2 regions of the Virgibacillus sp. L01 genome follow, and region 2 is predicted to be linked to the other one. Evidence: a T-box and tRNA genes for the amino acid it is inferred to sense, from the RefSeq annotation. Region 2 holds a T-box; the other holds one or more tRNA genes.
What was found. A T-box is a leader RNA that pairs with one kind of tRNA and senses whether it is charged. The one in region 2 lies ahead of alaS (alanine--tRNA ligase), so its partner is inferred to be a tRNA-Ala.
Positions count from the first base shown of each region.

Region 1: it encodes a tRNA-Ala, which carries the amino acid that the T-box ahead of alaS (alanine--tRNA ligase) is inferred to sense. The anticodon was not compared.

Region 1 covers NZ_JBQQCP010000001.1:397,659-408,321, reverse strand. The annotation lists gene ACTWQM_RS01885 (acyl-CoA dehydrogenase family protein) at 1-157, shown strand, start outside; gene ACTWQM_RS01880 (MaoC/PaaZ C-terminal domain-containing protein) at 188-613, shown strand; gene ACTWQM_RS01875 (CaiB/BaiF CoA transferase family protein) at 665-1,801, shown strand; gene ACTWQM_RS01870 (class I adenylate-forming enzyme family protein) at 1,868-3,391, shown strand; partial or broken gene ACTWQM_RS01865 (long-chain fatty acid--CoA ligase) at 3,407-5,102, shown strand; gene panD (aspartate 1-decarboxylase) at 5,252-5,644, shown strand; tRNA gene ACTWQM_RS01855 (tRNA-Ala) at 5,865-5,937, shown strand; cyclic di-GMP riboswitch class I at 6,435-6,519, shown strand; gene motA (flagellar motor stator protein MotA) at 6,642-7,442, shown strand; gene motB (flagellar motor protein MotB) at 7,420-8,190, shown strand; gene ACTWQM_RS01840 (DUF3006 domain-containing protein) at 8,271-8,534, opposite strand; gene ACTWQM_RS01835 (MBL fold metallo-hydrolase) at 8,537-9,838, opposite strand; gene ACTWQM_RS01830 (hypothetical protein) at 10,068-10,367, shown strand; gene ACTWQM_RS01825 (sodium/proline symporter) at 10,515-10,663, opposite strand, start outside.
Region 2 covers NZ_JBQQCP010000004.1:25,748-36,410, reverse strand. The annotation lists gene mtnN (5'-methylthioadenosine/S-adenosylhomocysteine nucleosidase) at 1-350, opposite strand, end outside; gene ACTWQM_RS08905 (DUF1510 family protein) at 377-1,066, opposite strand; gene greA (transcription elongation factor GreA) at 1,681-2,157, opposite strand; gene udk (uridine kinase) at 2,297-2,938, opposite strand; gene ACTWQM_RS08890 (O-methyltransferase) at 2,960-3,595, opposite strand; gene mltG (endolytic transglycosylase MltG) at 3,790-4,908, opposite strand; gene ACTWQM_RS08880 (DUF1292 domain-containing protein) at 5,028-5,318, opposite strand; gene ruvX (Holliday junction resolvase RuvX) at 5,331-5,747, opposite strand; gene ACTWQM_RS08870 (IreB family regulatory phosphoprotein) at 5,748-6,014, opposite strand; gene alaS (alanine--tRNA ligase) at 6,104-8,749, opposite strand; T-box leader at 8,812-9,018, opposite strand; gene ACTWQM_RS08860 (AI-2E family transporter) at 9,068-10,135, opposite strand; gene ACTWQM_RS08855 (hypothetical protein) at 10,183-10,374, opposite strand; gene recD2 (SF1B family DNA helicase RecD2) at 10,438-10,663, opposite strand, start outside.

The DNA of each region.
Region 1 (10,663 bases), on a different contig from region 2:
AAAAGTTGCAGCAGAATGCCTTCAACTACATGGTGGTTACGGATATATGGAAGAGTATGAGATTGCCAGAAGATATCGGGATGTTGCTGTATCGTCTATTTATGCTGGAACCAATGAGATTATGAAAATGATTATTGCGAAAAAAATGGAGTTATGAATACCCTTCTGATTAAAGAGGTGAAGTATATTGAAATTTGGGGACATATCGATTGGTGATGTTTATTCAACCAATCCTGTAACAGTTACGAAAGAAAGCATTCTGGAATTCGGACAGAAATATGATCCGCAATATTTTCATACAGATGAAGCAGCGGCTAAAGAAAGTCTATATGGGTCACTGATTGCATCAGGTTTCCAAACGTTAGCGGTAGTCTGGGCTGAATGGATAGAAATGGACATCCTGGGGCGTGACTGTGTAGGCGGTGCTGGTGCGGACATGCAGTTTAAGGCACCGGTAATCCCAAATGATCAACTCAAGGGCCAATTTAAGGTTGGGAATAAACGAATGCTTTCTGATGAAAAAAGAGGGATATTAACGATTGAAGTCATAATTTATAACCAAGAAGAAGAGGAAGTATTGTCTGCTCAAACAAATGTATTTGTATTAGTTTAGGATAAATGTAAGGGTTTTGATTATGTTTGAAGCAGCGAGGAGGAGTTCATATTGCCGTTGAAGTCTACAAGTGTACTTGATTTGACCCGGTTACTGCCTGGTCCGTACTGTACAATGTTATTAGCAGATTTTGGTGCGGAAGTTATAAAAGTAGAGGATCCGGATAGTGGTGATTATGCAAGAGCATTTTATCCGAAGATTGCTGGAAACAGTGCGATGTTCCATTCACTCAATCGGAATAAGAAGAGTGTCTGTCTAAATTTAAAATTACTAGAAGATAAACAGGTGTTTCTGGAAATGGTTAAAAATGCAGACGTTGTTGTTGAATCATTTCGTCCGGGGGTGATGGAACGCCTTGGTTTGAGCTATGAACAATTAAAAGCAGTCAATCCCGGACTTGTATATTGTGCCATTACAGGATATGGCCAGACAGGTCCATACGCAAACCGTCCTGGTCACGATCTGAATTATCTCAGCTATGCCGGTTTACTGGATTTGATGGGCGAAAAAGATGGAAATCCAATTATTCCTGCAACAACAATTGCCGATATTGGCGGTGGTGCCTACCCAGCTGTTACAGGTATTTTAATGGCTCTTTTGAATAAAGAAAAAACAGGAAAGGGACAATTTATTGATATTTCGATGCTGGATAACGTGATTTCATGGATGCAAACGTTGCTACCTGATTATTTGGCTACAAACAATAATCCAAAGAGAGGGGAGCAAATGCTGGATGGCGGGAAAGCTTGCTATGCAGTTTATGAAACAATCGATGGACGTTATATATCAGTAGGAGCACTGGAACCGAAATTTTGGACTGCGTTTTGCAAAGCAATTGGCAAGAGCGAATTTATTCCCCTGCAAGATGACCCATTAGATAAGCAGCTTCAGTTAAAACAAGAAATACAACGCATTATTCTAACAAAAACACTATCAGAATGGATGGAAGTTTTTTCAGAAATTGACGCATGTGTATCACCAGTTCTAACTTTTCAGGAGATGATTAAAGATCCGCAAATTATTTCACGTGGGATGATTCAACAGATAAATGATTCCGCATTGGGTCATGTGAGGCAGATTGGTGTTCCGATTAAATTATCTGAAACACCTGGTGCTATTCGTTCCTCTGCGCCAAAAATTGGGGAACATACGGATGAAGTTATGAAGGGAATGGGGGTGCTGCGATAAGGTGAAAGATAGTTTCAGCTGAAACGGTTGGCCTATTGTTAAAAACTAAATTCAGGAGGTTTTTGAATGGATATAGGTACTACATTAGTTAGAAATGCTAGAAGTACACCACATAAAACGGCGATACATTATGGGGAGAAGATTTATTCATATGTTGAATTTAATCGTGAAGTAAACAAACTTGCAAATGGGTTAATTTCCAGAGGTGTTAAAACAGGCGATAAAATAGCACTGATGATGAAAAACTCCGACACGTACATGGTAACGTTCTATGCAATTATGAAGGCTGGTGCAGTCGCTGTTCCTGTCAATTTTCGTTTGACAGCCAAAGAAGTAGGCTACATTTTAAATGATTCGGATTCTTCTATCGTCTTTTTCGATGGTGAATATGCTGAATTAGTTAATGAAGCTTCAACTGAAAAGGTAGCATTACAGGTCTCTGCAGGCCCTACAACAAACGGTCAAATCAGATTGGAAGAGGTAACGACAATTAACGAATCTGAACCGGAAATAACTGTGGAAGAATGGGATGATGCAGAAATCCTGTACACGTCAGGTACTACCGGAAATCCAAAAGGGGCTTTATTTGACCATCATCGCATCCTCCATGTCGCTTTCTCCACATCAATTATGATGAAAATTGGCACAGAAGACAATCTTTTCCATGTTGCACCACTTTTCCACTCTGCTCAGTTAAATCTATTTATGATTACTGCTACGTATCTTGGGAGCACCCAGGTAATCCATCAGAATTTTGATCCTGTTCAAGCATTAAAAGCAATTGACGAACATCAAATTAGTCTATTTTTTGGAATCCCTACCATGTATAACTTTTTTCTACAGGTTCCGGATAAAGAAAAATATAATTTGTCATCTGTAAAAAGATGTGGCTATGGTGCAGCACCTATGCCTGTCCCACTTTTAGAAAAATCTATGGAAATGTTCGGTCATGATCAATTTTTCAATATGTGTGGTTTAACAGAAGGCGGACCAGGTGGCGTTCTGCTTTGGCCTGAAGATCATAAAACGAAACTTGGCGCCGGCGGCCGGGCGATGCTGAACACGGAAGCAAGAGTCGTAACAGACTCAGGTGAAGATGTTCATCCAGGGCAAGTCGGTGAATTTATTATCCGTAGTGAAATGGTCATGAAAAGCTATTACAACAACCCTGAAGAAACACAAAAAGTCCTGCACGACGGGTGGCTTTATACAGGAGACTTGGCCACTATCGATGAAGAAGGCTATGTAACACTGGTAGATCGGAAAAAGGACATGATTATTTCCGGCGGCGAAAATGTGTATTCAACTGAGGTTGAACAAGTGCTGTATAAACACCCAAAAATACTGGAAGTAGCTGTTGTTGGATTACCTGATGAGACATGGGGTGAGCGGGTTGTTGCAATTGTCGTGGCGAAGCAGGGGGAAACGATTGATTATGTAGAATTAAAGGATTTCTGCAGGGAGCATCTTGCAGGTTATAAAATGCCTACTGACTTCTTTGAAGAGAATGAATTGCTGCGGAATGCCTCAGGAAAAGTGATGAAATATAAACTGCGTGAATCGTTAAAAACAGGATCCAGTAACCACTAAAGGGGGAGATTTAGAATGATGAATACGCCTTTAACACTCGTTTCGTTAATAGAGCGTGCTGAAAAGTATTTTCCGAAGAAAGAAATAATCTCGCGTACCCAAGGTGGGATTCACCGGCTCAACTATCAAGAAATCAGCAAACGTACCAGGGCTCTCTCAAGTGCCTTGGGAAAATTGGGTGTTCAAAAAGGTGATAGAGTCGGAACATTTGCATGGAATCACCACCGCCATTTGGAGGCTTATTTTGGCAGATAGGAAAGTATAAAACTTTCCTACTGCATAAGTGCAACTAAGGCATTCGCAATTAAAGGCTTGGCGAATGCCAAGTTTTCTAACGATACCATCCATGGGTGCAGTTTTACACACCATTAATATCCGATTGGCAGAGGAGCATCTTGTATACATTATTAATCATGCAGAGGATAAAGTACTTTTAATTGATGTAGACTTACTACCGTTAATTGAGAAAATAAAAGATAAATTACCAACTGTTGAAGCCTTTATTGTTATGTCGGATGAAGAAAAACCGCCAGAGAGTAAGATAGAACCGCTTTATTCATATGAAGCGCTGGTTTCAGAAGGTGATGAAGCATACCAATTTTCAATGGATATTGAGGAAGAAGATCCTGCAGGGATGTGTTATACGTCAGCTACAACCGGAAAGCCAAAGGGTGTCGTGTATTCACATCGGGGTATTGTTTTACACAGTATGGTGCTAAGTATGGCTGATACTGCAGCAATTTCAGAATCAGATGTCCTGATGCCGGTGGTCCCAATGTTCCATGCAAATGCCTGGGGAATGCCTTTTGTGGCAACTTGGCTTGGTTCGACACAAGTTCTTCCTGGGCCGATGATGACACCGAAGATACTTGCCGAGCTTATTGAGTCATATAAGGTAACGCTAACGGCAGGGGTTCCAACAATTTGGCTAGGTTTGCTTAACGAATTGGAAAAAGGAAACTATAATATGGAAAGTTTACGCGCTGTTCTATGCGGTGGGGCAGCTGCTCCTAAAGGGATGATTCGAGCGTTTGAATCAGAACATGGCATTCCGTTTATCCATGCATACGGTATGACAGAAACCACGCCGCTTGTAACCCTTGCCCGACTAAAAAGTTATCAGACAGAACTACCTGAAGAAGACAGACTGGAAATTCGATCAAAACAGGGAATGGTTGTTCCAGGGTTGGATGTGAAGGCGATCAATGAAAATGGAGAAATAAATTCAGATGGAAAAGAAATGGGTGAACTGCTTATTCGCGGGTCCTGGATTGCAGATGAATACTATAATGATGACCGAAGCAAGGATGTTTTTCGAGACGGCTGGCTATATACGGGTGATGTTGTTACGATTGATGAAGAAGGATCTATTAAAATAGTTGATCGAACCAAAGATCTTATTAAGAGTGGTGGTGAATGGATTTCTTCGGTTGATTTAGAAAATGCGATAATGGCCCATGAATCTGTTTTTGAAGCTGCGGTTGTATCGATTCCTCACCCAAAATGGCAGGAACGCCCATTAGCATGTGTTGTACTAAAAGAAGATGAACAGTTATCAAAACAGGATATAATTGAATTTTTAGAACCCCAATTTGCGAAATGGTGGTTACCGGATGATGTTATGTTCATTAAGGAAATTCCCAAAACTTCTGTCGGCAAATTCCTGAAAAGAGCATTACGTGAACAGGTGAACGAACAGTTGAATGTGTAAGTATTGTAAGGTGTGGAGCGTTCTAGTAGCGTTCCATTTCTTTTTTTATGGGAAAGCCTGCTATGCTTGAAAAAGCTCACTTGTAATTATCCTTGGTTTTACGTCATACTATACTTGAGATGTTCATTTATTATAGGGGAGGCACTTTTATGCAACGTTTAATGTGTAAAGGAAAGATACATAGAGCTACAGTCACAGAGGCTGAGCTTGATTATGTTGGAAGTATAACGATTGATTGCAAGTTAATGAAGGAAGCAAATATTAAGCCTTATGAAATGGTGCAGATTGCAAACATACGAAATGCGGCAAGATGGAAGACCTATGCCATTCCAGCTCCAGAGGGTTCAAACCGCATTTGCCTCAACGGTCCGCCTGCAAACTTGTTTTCTCCAGATGACCTGGTTATTATTTTGAGCCAAGGACTCATGACCGATGAGGAAATAGAAGATTTAAAGCCTAAAGTGGTATTTGTAGATGAAAATAACGAGATCACCAGTGTTGAGGAACATGATTTACATTTGCCTGAGGGTGTGGAATTATAAGTTAAGTTTACAATGAAGAGCCTGGAGGGTTTTCCGGGCTTTTTTTATATTGTGGGGGCATAGCGGAATTGAATAAAAAGAATAGTTCTCTACAATCTACTGATACAGTAAAACCTACTATTAGGCTGATATACAATCCACTGATTCCAAGTATAGCCCTTATTTCATTTTACACCCTTGAAAACAGTCAAAAAAATGCTATAATAAAGACTGTCCAACTGGGGCATTAGCTCAGCTGGGAGAGCGCTTCGCTGGCAGCGAAGAGGTCATCGGTTCGAGCCCGATATGCTCCATCGTAAACACAATCTACTACTGAGGTGGATTGTGTTTTTATTATGCAGTAAGAAAGTATAAATACTTTCTTACTGCATAAGTACAACTAAGGCTTATCTATATTAAAGCTTGGCGATAACGGAATAAGGATCCGATAAATTCCATGTAAGTAATTATGGCGGATCCTCGTTCCGCTAAATGCTAGAAAAACTGCTCAAAAGTGATTGAAGTGAATCCTCGTTCCGCTAATAGTCTTAAAAGAAAGGGAAATGATGGTGAAAAGGGCAAATAGCGGAATGAGGATCCGAAACCGGTGCCAAAAGTCGTTATTTGAGGCAAATAACGGAATGAGGATTCACTTAGCAACACCGACTAAGCCCTTAGTCAAATAATCCTCACATGCAGACCCACATTTTCAAAATATTTTTTCTTTCCTCTACGTATTCAACTTTCCGGATTTTTGAACGATATAGTTAGTATGAAACTTCTAATAAGATTACATTAAAAATTAAATAACCTACGAGAATGGCAAACTTATTGAAAGGTAAGGACGCAGAGCCACGGGTCTAAGGTCTTATGACTATGATTGCCGGGTTACCGAAAAAAGGATGAAAAGATTAGTAGTTAAACTAATTAAGTCTATCACTTTTGGTAGGCTATTTTTTATTATAGGAAAAGTAGGGAACATCAAGTTTCTCCCCTATCTTCAAGGAGGTACATATCGATGGATAAGACATCAATTATTGGTATTATTATCGGGTTTTTAGCTTTAGGGGTGGGCATGACACTAAAAGGTGTTAGTCCAGCAGCGTTAATTAATCCCGCCGCGTTTATTATTATATTTTTTGGAACAATTGCGTCTGTTTGTATTGCTTTTCCAATGGAAACGATTAAAAGAGTACCGAGCCTTTTTGTCATCCTTTTTAGGGAAGATAAACAGAATGATATAAAACAAACGGTTGATACATTTACTGAATGGGCAGAGCTTACCAGAAAAGAAGGAATACTGACACTTGAAGCTAAAATAGATCAACTGGATGATAGCTTTTTATCATCAGGCATCCAGTTGGCTGTTGATGGGCAATCAACTGAGTTTATTAGAGAGCTTATGTTAGAAAAAGTTGATGCTATGGAAGACAGACATCAAAAAGGAGTTTCAGTCTTTTCGCAAGCTGGGACATATGCTCCGACTCTTGGTGTGTTAGGAGCTGTTGTTGGTCTAATTGCTGCTTTAGGTGACCTGAATGACATGGAGGCTTTAGGACATGCTATTTCTTCAGCTTTTATAGCAACACTGTTTGGTATATTTTCTGGTTATGTATTGTGGCACCCTTTCGCAAACAAACTTAAAGAGAAATCAAAAAAAGAGGTACTAATGAAACAAATCATGATTGAAGGTGTATTATCCATCACAAATGGTGAATCTCCACAGCTGATTCGAGATAAACTAAGTTCCTATTTATCGCCAAGAGAATTGTCGAAATTAGCTCAGGAGGGATCAAATGCGCAGAAAGAAGAAGAATGATGAACTTCATATGAGTGAATCCTGGCTACTTCCTTATGCGGATTTATTAACTCTGCTTTTAGCCTTATTCATAGTGCTGTTTTCGATGAGTGAGTTAGATGCAAAAAAATATGAAGAGCTCTCGCGCGTGTTTAATAGTGAGTTTTCAGGTGGGGAAGGGATACTTGAAGAAAGTAATAGTACAATAGAGATGCCTCAAGATGTGGAAGAAGATGAAGAGGAGACTGAAAAACCTGAGGAAGAGGAAAAATTAAGTAATAGTGAACAAGAGTTAAAAAAATTGGAAATGCTCCAGCAAAGAATAAATAAATATATAAACGAAAATAATCTATCCGAAAAGTTAGGGACCAATCTAAATGGTGAAGGGTTATTAATAACGATCATCAATGATGTAACATTTGATTCAGGAAGCGCTGTGGTGAGAGGAGAAGGCAGGGAAATTGCAAGTGCTATATCAACCTTTCTATACACGGACCCACCACACCAAATAATAGTCAGTGGTCATACAGATGACAGGCCAATTCGCACTAGTGAGTTTTCATCGAATTGGGATTTAAGTGTCATGCGAGCAGTTAACTTTATGCGCCTGATTTTAGAGAATGAAAAGCTTGACCCCAAAACATTCAGTGCAAAAGGATTTGGTGAACATAAACCTATGTTACCTAATACTAATGATCAAAACCGGGCAAAAAATAGACGAGTAGAAGTACTGATATTGCCTAATTATGATATTGCCGGGGAATTGTAGTGTGGTGCTTGCCACTTCGGTTATTGATCAATAAACTAAAAGCCGAAATCCCACCTAAATGGATTTCGGCTTTTAAAAATTTATTTCTTCTTAAACTTACTCCCCTTGTTTTTGGCACGTAACTTAGCCATTAAATCAGATGATTTTTCAGCTTCCTTTTGCGTGGTTGCTTCATCAATCGAAACAATTTGGTACTCATCATTTATTTTTTCCATGTTGAAATACGTATTTTCACTGCTTCCTTCTGGTAATAGTTCAGCAGGAATGACTACTTCTTCCTTTGTTTCCTCCATGAGTATGACAGCTTTGTTAGTATCTTCAAATCGATCAAGTATCCCTTTCATATTTATCCTCCTGTACAGGCCAAGCCTTGGCTTTTGATATCGTTGATCCGCGATGGGCCGATTCCACTAACATCTGTTAAATCACTGACAGATTGAAATGGTCTCAAATTAATTAAGTCCTCTGAACGTGCTGGCCCGATATGGATAATTTCCTGTAATTCTTCAGACGATGCTTTGTTGATGTTGATACAATCACCAGTTGCTGGCGATTTTTCTGTGTTAGTTGATTGATCACTTGTATCATTATTGGATGAGTTATCTGAGGAACCACTGCTGCTTGGGCTGATTGTGCCGTCATCTTTTGTCTGAACGGTATAGTCGCTTCCGTCCGTTGTTACAACAATTGTCCCATGAACATCCGTGCCATATAACTTGATCTCATCATTTTGGATAAGTGAAACCACCTCAGCATGCGGGTGTCCGTATTGATTATCTGCGCCTGCGCTATAGATGGCTACTTCCGGACTTACCGCATCAATAAAGGCTGGGTCACTGGATGTATTAGATCCGTGATGTCCTAATTGTAAAAAGTCAGCATTCACACTATTTCCGCTGTCCATCATTTTCATCTCGCCATCACGATCAGCATCGCCAGTGAACAGGAAGCTCATGTCGCCATATGTGAATTTTGCGGAAATGGATTCTTCGTTTGTGTTACCGGAAATACTGCCTGGATGGAGAACGGTTATGTCCATCGAACCAATTTCAAATGTGTCTCCGGTTCTTGGCTCATCGTAATCCGCGTCACTTGCCAGAACAGCCTTCATACCTTGTTGAAATGTTTGTGATGAGCTTTCATTTCCAGACATCCAAACTTCACCAACATCAAATGTGTTCATGACTTCTGCCAATTGCCCGGAATGATCAGCATCAGCATGACTGACAATGAGTATATCGATAGAAGAGACACCTTGTGCTGACAGGTAATTAGGCACTTCATTTCCTTGCCAATCTCCTGTATCAAACAATATAGTGTATTGCTCACCATCACTTTTATATTGAAAAAGGGTAGCATCCGCTTGTCCTACATCTATGTAGTGAACTTTCAAATCGGATAAAGAATTGCTCTTTTTATTAGGTTCTTCATTTGACTTTGAGTCGGAAGTCCCATCGGTTTCGCTTTGATTTGAATCTTGCTCTTTCGGTTTCTCCTTATCTTGTAATGATTCTTTTACTGTTTCCGAATGGTTTGTGACCGTTTGTTGCTCAGTTGAACCTTGATCAGGATTTTGTCCGCAGGCTACCAGTATAGCGAAAATCATTATAAATAAATATTTTTTGGCCACTTCAGTTTTCCCCTCCATTTGCCTAATGTTACTTTTTCTTAAGCGTATCAGAGCTATTCGGGAAAATCTATATACAAAATGACCATAATTGAATTTTGAGATTAATTTTGTCCGGGAAATTTTGATTTTTATCTAGGGGAAAACTAAATTTTTGTATGAGTTGCGGCTTCGGTTTTTAAATTTTCGTTATGTGCAAAAAGTAATGTTTCTTGTCATAATAGAAAAAAGTGAAACAAGGAGTCACCTCATGAATATTGTCTGGAAGCATTATCTGGTGATGCTATTTTTACTGTCATTGTTTAACTCTGACCTTAATTCTAACGTCAATTTAGAACTGATTACAACCGGAGTATTGGATCGAATTGAAGATGACAATCAGGCCGTTATTTTACTGGAAGAACTGCAGCAAGAACTTGTTGTATCGATGTATACATTACCACCAGGGAGTACACCGAATACATGGCTCCGAATTAAAATGCGTGGCACCTGTAATTTTCCAGATTTACACGTATCTTGCCTGATCGGGATAACTAAATTAAACAAGTAATTCTATTAACAATACAATCGATTCTAAAACAAAAAAAGTGTCATCTTTCAGGTGAAAAATTTATTTTAATTTATGCGACTTCCTTGGCGTGAGGTTCGATTCTTATAGTAAGAAGCAGCACCTAAGGCACTGCCTCCTGCTAATTTATTACAATGCTTCTTCTGTTGTACCTAATTCTATTTTCTCGTCCTTATCTGGCATTAATAAACTAAACACAATACCGAAGATTAAAGCTATGAAAAAGGTGGAAAACTTGGATGTGATCATACCTTCGAGTGGTGTGCTGATCCAGATTA
Region 2 (10,663 bases):
GCCGGCATATCAGGAACCTGACCATAGGCATAATCAAAAGCAGTTACATCCACATCATGATGGACAACCTGTGTGGAAATAACAATATCACCAACTTCCAGATCTTTTGAAAAACCACCAGCAGAGCCAGTATTAATAACTTTCGACGGTGCATATCTTTCATGCATAATAGTCGTTGCCATGGCAGCGTTTACTTTGCCAATACCAGATTTAAGTAATACTACATCCTGTCCAAATAATTCGCCTTGTATAAATAAACAGTTAGCGATTGTAGCTTCTTTTTTATTTGTCATCTTTTCCATTAGCAGAGCAATTTCTTCATCCATTGCCCCAATTATTCCGATTGTCATAGTAGTGCCTCCATTAAGAAATAAACCTATTCAAATCGATATTCCTGGTCATTTTCTTTCAGTTTTTCAACCTTAGTTGGTTTCCAGCCTTGATCTTCTACCCATGTCATATAAGCCCTATATACTTCTGTGTTTTCACTATTGGATACCGTTGCAAGAACCTTTTGATCACCATTTCGAGAAACCCACCACACGGTAAGCGTTTCTTCATCAAGCCCGGTAGCAACTGCGGCAGCTTTTCTCATTTCTTTTCTATCCTGTGAGCCATCACTGAAATTAATACTATGCTGGCCAGTCTGCTCCGTTCCTACAGGCTTCCAGTTACCGGTATATGCTTCAGTAACGTTATCATCCGAAGGTTCAGCTTGCTCAGTTTCTACTTCACTATTACTATTTTCCTCTTCTATGTCAGTCTCATTCGTACTATCTGTTGAATCACTGTTATTCTCTGATTCATTTTCTTCTGTAGATGATTGCTCGTCCTCTTTAGGTGTTTGCTCTTCCGGATTATCTGCAGCTTGATCTGACTCCTCCGGGGCTTCATTTGATTGGTCATCAGCAGGCTGATCAGCTTCATCGTCGCCACCAAAAATAATTACTCCAAGTAACACAATAAGAAGTATACTACCTAATACTAGAAATACTGATAATGATTTAGTGTTTTTTCTTCTCTTTTCAAATTTATCCACACGTGAATAATCGTTGAAATCAGACATTGCCTATACCCTCCCATACTATACTCTACTATAATATCATATTTTACCAGAGAAGATATATGTCATATTTAGAATAGATATTTTTGACTATATTATTATGAGAGCCTGTTTTCTAAAAGATTATTGCTTCTCGCCAAGCAATGAAACTCAAAATAGTTGATGTATACTAAGACACATCGAAAATTTTTCGTCCTGCTTTCACTCGTTCTAATGATGATTGAGTGCTCAGATTCGTTCCGAAAGAATACTTCGTTTTCCACGGGTACGCCTTAGCCTCCTTGTAACGTAAGAACGCTTCTTCCGGGGGATTCGGACGCGTACTGCTCCCATATCCTGCCTTCACTAGTAGAGGTATCTGATTAACGATACGTGGTTATAGTCCATAAGTCCGCGGAGATTCTAAGCTACGGAAAAATGCGGGACTCCTATGGGTCATCGGCCAGGAACGGTCACGTCCTATGACAACGCCGATACTAGAACGTCTTATTCATCGAAGGAAAAAGTCTGAAGACCCGAGATTAGTACGAAAACAGCACTTTGAAAAGGACTTATCTGCTAAGATGAATAGCCATTAAAAAAAAGCGGAATGAATAGTCATCCGCTTTTTTTCGCTATTAATCAATTTTTACGATTTGTACCTGAATATCTCCACCAGGTGTGGCAACCGATACTTCAGTACCGATTTCATGGCCAAGTAAACTCTTAGCCATCGGGGAGTCATTCGAAATCTTTCCTTCGAATGGATCAGCTTCAGCACTTCCTACTATGGTATAAGACTCTTCTTCCCCGTCAGGAAACTCTTTGAACGTCACAGTCTTTCCTAACGAAACTATGTCTGGGTTATCATTATCATTTTCGATTATTACTGCATTGCGAATCATTGTTTCTACATGACTAATACGTGATTCAACAAATGCTTGATCATCTTTAGCTGCATCATACTCAGAGTTCTCGGATAAGTCACCAAACCCGCGTGCTTCTTTTATTCGTTCAACTACCTCTTGTCTTCTTTCAGTTTTCAAGTAATGCAGTTCATTTTCTAATTTCTCTTTCCCCTCTTGGGTCATATAAAAGCTTTTCTCTACTGCCATTATAAATACACTCCTTTTATCTAACAATCAAAATAAAATCCCAATCATTATAATAATACTGCATATATGTCTTCAATATTCTGCAAAAGTTATACTAAACACTACTATGGCAGATTTAATTTAAATTTTCAATACTTTTTCAGTATTTATTCTGTTGATTTTTAGATAATATTTTTTCAATTTTAGTAGCCATAATATCAATAGCCACATGATTTTGACCGCCTTCTGGAATTATGATATCTGCATACCTTTTAGTCGGTTCCACAAATTGCAGATGCATCGGTCGGACATTATTTGTATATTGATCAATTACAGAATCCAATGTTCTTCCGCGCTCCTTAATATCTCTTAACATCCTCCGGATAATTCTTACATCTGAGTCTGTATCTACAAAGACCTTTATATCCATTAAATCGACTAGTCGAGGATCTTCGAGAATTAGGATCCCCTCCAGAATAATAACCTCTTTAGGCTCAACTGGAATCACATCGTTTGAACGTGTATGAACCTTGTAATCGTAAACTGGTTTCTCAATTGTGTTACCATTCATAAGATCATGCAGATGTTCTATCAATAAATCATTATCAAAAGCTAATGGATGATCATAATTTGTGTTCAACCTTTCTTCAAACGGTAAATGGGTCTGATCTTTATAATAATAATCTTGTTCTATGACAAGAATAGTTTTGTCTTGGAAACGTTGGCAGATTGAACGGGTTACTGTCGTTTTGCCGCTCCCGCTTCCTCCAGCAACTCCTATGACAACAGGTTTTTCAGGCATGAAAATAGGTTCCCCCTTCTTCTACTTTTTATTACTTATAGCTACTCCATCTCCAATTGGAACAATTGTTGTTACATAATCGGGATGTTTAATTAGCCATTCGTTGTACTCTCTTATCTTCCTAGCTAATTTTTGAAATCTGGGATGTTGTTTCTCTGGATCAGCTACATAACCTTTGAATAAAACATTATCGGAAAGGATAAAACCATTTTCAGATAAAAGTGGACTGGATAGCTCAAAAAAACGTTTATATTGTCCTTTGGATGCATCAATAAAAACTAAATCAAATTGGTTATCTACCTTTAATCCATTGAGTATTTCTATAGCATCTCCGAAAATAATTTGTATATTATCCTGAAAACCTAATTTCCGGACGTTTTGAACTGCTTGATTATACCTTTGTTCATCCCGTTCGATAGTCACAATTGAAGCATTCGGATTTGCCTCCAACATTTTTAGTGCTGAATATCCAATAGCAGAACCTATCTCCAGTATTCTTCTAGGTTTATTTAAGCGTATCAACTGCATCACAAAATTAATACCTACTGGATCCATAATTGGTACATTTTCGTTTTTTGCAGTCTGCTCAAGTTCAGCTGCCCAGTTGTCCGCAGAAGGTAAAGATTGTGATAAATAGTTTCTTAACTTTTCGTCCATTACAATAACCTCTTTTATTTGAAAACTTGGCACTTATATTAGGAATTCTTAAGTAAGCATTTTTTGCTTTCATAGAGCCCTCACGATTTAGTGCAAGCCCTGCTGTACTTACGCCGAAAAAAAAGCATTTATAGTTTGATAACAGCCCAAAAATAGGAAATGTGAATTTTTTTCATCCACACTTCCTCCAAACCTTACTTTATATACTGTGCTTTATATTCCAGATGCTGATCATGTGTTTTTGAAAAATATACGTTACCTTCACCGTCATGCAGGAAATACTTATATTCTGATTCCGCTGGATTAAGAGTTGCCTCCAGAGAGGTCTTAGCGAAATTCGATATTGGCCCTACCGGTAAAGCGTTGATTTGATACGTATTGTATGGCGAATTAACTTCCAAGTCTTTTGATAATACTTTTTCTTTATGCTTATCAAGCGCATATAAAACAGTCGGATCTGTTTGCAGCGGCATACCCTCATCAATTCGATTATAAAACACGCTTGCGATATTCTTTCGTTGATCCACTGAGCTTGACTCCTTTTCAACTAATGATGCCATCGTTAAGGCTTCATGTACAGTAAAGTCCTGTGCAGATATTTCATCCAATAAAGGTGTAACAACTTCTTCAGTTTTATTAAGCATTTTTTCAACTACAGATTGTATACTTGGTTCTTTTTCATAAAAATTGTATGTTGCAGCAAATAGATACCCTTCTAATGGTGTTCTAATATCAGGATTCAGTATATCATTCGTTAATATATCCGGATAAGTATTGATAAGGATTTCGATATACTCAGAGTCATTTATCACATTCAGGAAATCACTTTTACTGAAAGAAAGTTTGCCAGCGTATATTCCCGCTATCTCATCAATGGTTTTTCCCTCGGGGATTGTAATTGTATATACTGGCTCTTCTAAAACTTTACCATTTTTTAACGCGGTAATTATTTCATCGATTTTCATCGATGGTGTAAGTGTGTATTCCCCCGCCTGAAAGTTAGATTCATTCTTAAATTTTATGTAAAACCTAAAAACACGGCTATCTTTTATAACCCCATTTTTCTCAAGTATACTTGCAATACTGGATGTTGAAGAACCCATTGGAATTTCAACTTTCACTTCCTTCTCACTATCGGGATTGACAGGCTGTAAGGCGGATTTAACATATGTGTATCCTGATATCCCACCTATGGCAAGTATAAGAACTAACGCGAAAATTATAATGGCGACAATTTTTCTCACGGTTCTAGCATCCTCGCTGCGCTTTATTAGGTTGTCCTTATAATTACCAGACTTTTTATTTTTAAACATTCATTTATCCCCCTCACCCGGTACATTATACTAAAAAAAATAAAATTTAGCCATAATAAAAGAAAAGCCGATATCATTATTTGACATCAGCTAAATAATCTATTATTTGTTACCTTTAACTACTTTTCATCCTCTTCTTCATTGGCTAGAGTATTCAGCATTTCCTCAACAATTTCCCATTCCTGTTCTGATTCAATCGGAAACAGGGAAAGGTCATTATCATCCTTTTCCTTTTCTTCATAACGAAATGCATAAACTTCTACTTCTTCATCATCTTTTTGCTCAACTGGTACCACGGCGATATACGATTGTTCTGTTTCATCTATATCAAAGGTAAATAAAACTTCAAATAGATGTTCCTCACCATTTTCATCTGGTATAATAATACGTTCCTTTTCCTCAAGCGCCATTACTACACTCCTTTAATTCTGTTGGTCAAGATAACCTTGTAAAATCATTACAGCTGCCATCTTGTCTATTACTTTTTTTCTTTTCTTTCTGCTGACATCAGCCTGCAGCAGGACTCGTTCTGCTGCAATAGTTGTAAGCCTTTCATCCCAAAGAATTACAGGGATATTGTATGATTCTTCAATATGTTTTGCGTATCTCTCGGATGCTTTTCCTCGTTCACCAATCGTATTATTCATATTTTTTGGCAATCCTATTACAGCTTTTTCAATTTCATGTTCCTTTAAAATTTTTTCAAGCTGTTCATCAGCAGAATGTATTTCCTGCTCATCCCACCTTATTGTGGTCAGACCTTGTGCAGTCCAGCCAAATGCGTCGCTCACAGCGATACCAATTGTTTTCGAGCCAACATCTAATCCTATTATTTTCATTTATCTATCCTTTTGTTCTTCTAGATAAAATTTCACCAATTCTTCAATTACCTCGTCACGCTCAACTTTTCGTATTAAGTTCCTTGCATCATTATACCTTGGTATATATGCAGGGTCACCAGATAATAAATAACCCACAATTTGATTGATCGGGTTATAACCTTTTTCCTTAAGTGCACCATGGACAGTAAACAGAATTTCCTTTATGTCCTGATCAAAAGGTTCCTCCGAAAAATTAAATTTCATTGTTTTATCAATAGAGCTCATAGTGACACCTCATTCCATGTTTTGCCTTATTCATATTCTAACATGTTTACTGTTATTATTATATCTTTTTTTGTCAGATAGAATACAAGCTATTTTTTAATACTTTTCTCTTCTACATATTTATTTGCAAGCTTTAATGCATCATTAATCTTATTAGGATCTTTACCGCCGGCCTGAGCCATATCCGGGCGACCGCCACCACCGCCGCCACATAGTTCAGCAGCTTCTTTAATTAAATTACCAGCATGTAAGCCATCTTCAATTAAATCTTTTGATATACCGGCAGCAAGCTGCACTTTTTGGTTATTCTCTGCTGCTAGCAGTATAACGCCTGATTCTAATTTTTGTTTCAAGTCATCAACCATGTTCCGAAGCTGATTCATGTCCTTAACATTCACCTGCTGCGCTAGAACATTAACACCCTTTACCGTTTTCACTTGTTCCATTATCGATGATGCTTCAGAATTTGAAAGTTTGGCACTCAGTGATTCATTAGCTTTCTGCAGTGACTTAATTTCCTGAAACAAACCTTGCACTTTTTCCGGAGTCTTCTCTTCATTTGTTTTTAGTAGCTGTGCTGTTGATTGTAACACGTCAAGCTTATTATTTACATACTCATACGCCTGTTTACTGGAAATCGCTTCAATTCTCCTTGTACCAGCACCTATACCTGTCTCAGATACAAGTTTAAACAGACCAATTTCAGCTGTATTTTTAACATGACAGCCACCACATAATTCAATACTATAATCCCCTATTTGAACTACACGAACAATATCCCCGTATTTTTCACCAAATAGAGCCATTGCTCCCATTTCTTTAGCATCATCTATTTTCTTATTATCAATAACTAATGGTAATGAGGCCCATATTTTTTGATTTACAATTTGTTCAATCTGCTGTAGCTCTTCCTGTTTTACGGAACCGAAATGTGAAAAGTCAAATCGCAATCGGTCTGGGGTCACCATAGAACCAGCCTGATTCACGTGGTCACCGAGCACATCTTTTAAAGCCTGGTGTAACAAGTGTGTTGCAGTATGGTTCTTGATAATAGCTGTTCGAAATCCTTTATCAACTATTGCCTTTAAACTGCTTCCAGTATACAGCTCACCATCTTTCACACGTACCCGGTGAATATGTTGACCTTTTGGATCTTTTTGAACATCTTCAACATATGCTGAAGCAGTATCCGTATAAATCCAGCCATTATCAGCAGTCTGTCCTCCACTCTCAGCATAGAATGGAGTTTCTTGTAAGAACAGCATTACTTCTTCTCCAGCCGTGGCTTTATCCACTACATCACTTCCACTTACGATTGCCGTAATTGTTGTATCTGTTTCTAAATGATTATAGCCAATAAACGTACTATCTGCTTCTATCTCACTTAATATACCATCCTGTACTTGCATAGAGTCTACCTTTTGACGTGCATTTCTAGCTCGTTCACGCTGCTTTTCCATCTCTTCTTTAAAACCTTCTTCATCAATAGTAAATCCCTGTTCTGCTACATATTCTTCAGTTAGTTCTTTAGGAAAACCGTACGTATCATATAGTTTGAACACTTCATTCCCTGGAAAAACATCGCTTCCTTTACTTTTTTCTTTTGACATAATTGATGTCAGAATATCCAAGCCATCATTTAATGTTTCATGGAAGCGTTGTTCCTCAATTTCAACAATGCTTTCAATATTCTTTTGTTGTTTGACTACCTCAGGGTAAAAGTCTTTCATAATTTCTCCAACAACAGGGACCAATTGATACATAAATGGCTTATCTATACCAATTTGCTTAGCAAAGCGCACCGCACGTCGCAACAATCTTCTTAACACATATCCTCTGCCTTCGTTTGATGGTAGCGCATTATCTCCTATTGCAAATGTTACTGTCCTGACATGATCCGCAATGACTTTGAATGCTGTATCATCTGCAGTATTCTTGCCATATACTCTTCCGGACAGTTCTTCAGTTTTCCTGATTATTGGCATGAACAAATCCGTCTCAAAGTTAGTTGGAACGTCTTGAATAACCGACACTACCCGTTCTAGTCCCATACCAGTATCAATATTTTTCTTAGGTAATGGTGAGTAAGTATCGTCAGGATTATGGTTAAATTGAGAAAATACTAAGTTCCATATCTCCAGGTAACGTTCATTTTCACCGCCAGGATAAAGTTCAGGATCATTTGGATCGCTCCCATAATGTTCACCACGGTCATAGAATATCTCAGTATTTGGTCCACTCGGTCCCTCACCGATATCCCAAAAATTCTCTTCAAGACGAATAATACGTTCTTCCGGGATTTTAACGTCATGTAGCCAAATATCATATGCCTCATCATCTTCAGGATGGACAGTTACAGCCAATCGTTCAGGATCAAAACCGATCCACTTATCACTGGTTAAAAACTCCCATCCCCATTCAATTGCTTCTTTTTTAAAATAATCACCAATTGAAAAATTGCCAAGCATTTCAAAAAACGTATGATGTCTTGCGGTAAATCCTACGTTTTCAATATCATTTGTCCGGATTGATTTTTGTGCATTAACCAGCCGCGGATTATCTGGGATAACCCGACCATCAAAATACTTTTTTAATGTTGCAACACCACTATTAATCCATAACAATGTTGGATCCTCTTTTGGTACTAAAGATTCACTTGGTTCAACACGGTGTCCTTTTTCTTTGAAAAAGTCTAGAAACATTTGTCGTACCTGTGCTGAAGTTAACTGTTTCATAATTCCGCCTCCATTATTTAAAATTATTCTATAACAATAAAAAAATCCCCTCTCTGCATGCATGCAGGGACGAGATATTCGCGGTACCACCCTAATTATGGACAATATTTTTATCCATCACTTTGTCATTATAACGGTATGCGACCGACGGTTATTAACCGTACTCCAGTTTAGCTTTCCATGTCTCTTCATTAGGATCTCTTGCAGCCCGAAGGAAATCCCTCTCTTAAATGAGCGGATCATGTACTTAGAACTTTCAACGTATTTTAATATTAATTTACTAGTTATTCGATATTATAGAAAACAAAAGCAGAAATGTCAATTATATCGACTGCTTGCAAATAAATGTGTTATGATTACATTCAATATTGTTAACACTGGTACAGCCAATATCATTCCAACTACACCACTTAATTGACCGCCCAAAAGCAATGCAAATATGATGGCAACCGGGTGAATGCTAATACTTTTCCCTACGATATATGGAGATAATAAATTACCTTCAATTAACTGGATGATGAAGATACTGAGTAATACCATTAATACCATTTCACCAGAAGTTGCAGCGGTTATTGCGACAGCAGGAATTGCACCGATAATCGGTCCGAAGTATGGAATGATATTTGTTAGTCCAATGATTATCGCTAATAACAAGGCATATTTAACATCTAAGATATAAAATGCCAGAAATGTTGTTAAGGTTACAAATAGACAAACCAGTAATTGCCCACGAATATAATTTCCCAGGCTTTTATCTATCGCATGAGTCAAATCACTGATTCGTGCTTGATAGTTCGATGGAACCCATTTTTTAAAATAGTTTTTTATTTTGACAAAATCCTTTAGAAAATAAAAAACTAATACAGGAATTACAGTGAGGAACACGATCAAATCGAATACTTTTGTAAATCCTCTTACAAGGTCGGTCAGAAGATTCTCAATAAAAGATTCTATATCGTAAATCAACTCATCCATCTTATCATGTACTGTTTCCGGCAAAAAGGAAGTGTACTCGTATAAGCTGTACACAAAATTGCGGTACATGTCAATTAAGTGCGGCAGCTGCTTATTTAAATCACTTAACTGGTGAATGACTGCGGGGTAAACCCGGTAAATTAAATAAGCAGTACCTCCAAAAAATAAGAGATAAATTATTAAAATAGCAATACTCTTAGGAATATTAAAATGATGCATTTTTTTGATGACGGGATAAATGAGATAAGCGATAAGAATAGCAATTAAAAAAGGTGAAAGCAAATACCAAAGAAAAGAAAAGAAAGCTCCAAAAATCGGGGAAAGTTTTACAAATAGAAATATAAACAGTAATACAACAATTCCGGTAATGGCCCAATACAGCACATCTAATGGTTTTTTACCTTTAAACATATCTTACACTCCCTAGCAGAAATATAGCTTTCATTTACTACTAAGGGTTACCATTGGATTTTCCGTTCATCTTCAGAAAACAGATCATCAAGTGAACTTAAAGATCCGTCTGCTTCAACCTGATGGATTGTTAACTCATTTCCAGACACTGACAGCTCGATAAAACAAGTCCAGCAATAATATTGCTGAGATCCTATTTTCCCTATATCTTTACCATTACAATTCGGGCACACGAACATAATCAAAGCTCCTTTAGTCTTTTTTCCTATGCTTGCCCGAATCTTAAAAAATATACTAATGAATTACATGAAATCATAAGGTGATATTTCCTTTTCTTCCTCATCCTCATACATATTTATTGGAATATCCTGTAGCCTATCATTCAATTGTTCTGGCAATGTGGTATAACGCCTATTTGTATCCAGTGTACTTACTCCACGTAAAAATGCATTTTGCTGACCACAAATAATTAATGACTTTTTACTCCTGGTTATGCCAGTATACAGCAGGTTTTTACGCAGCATCCTA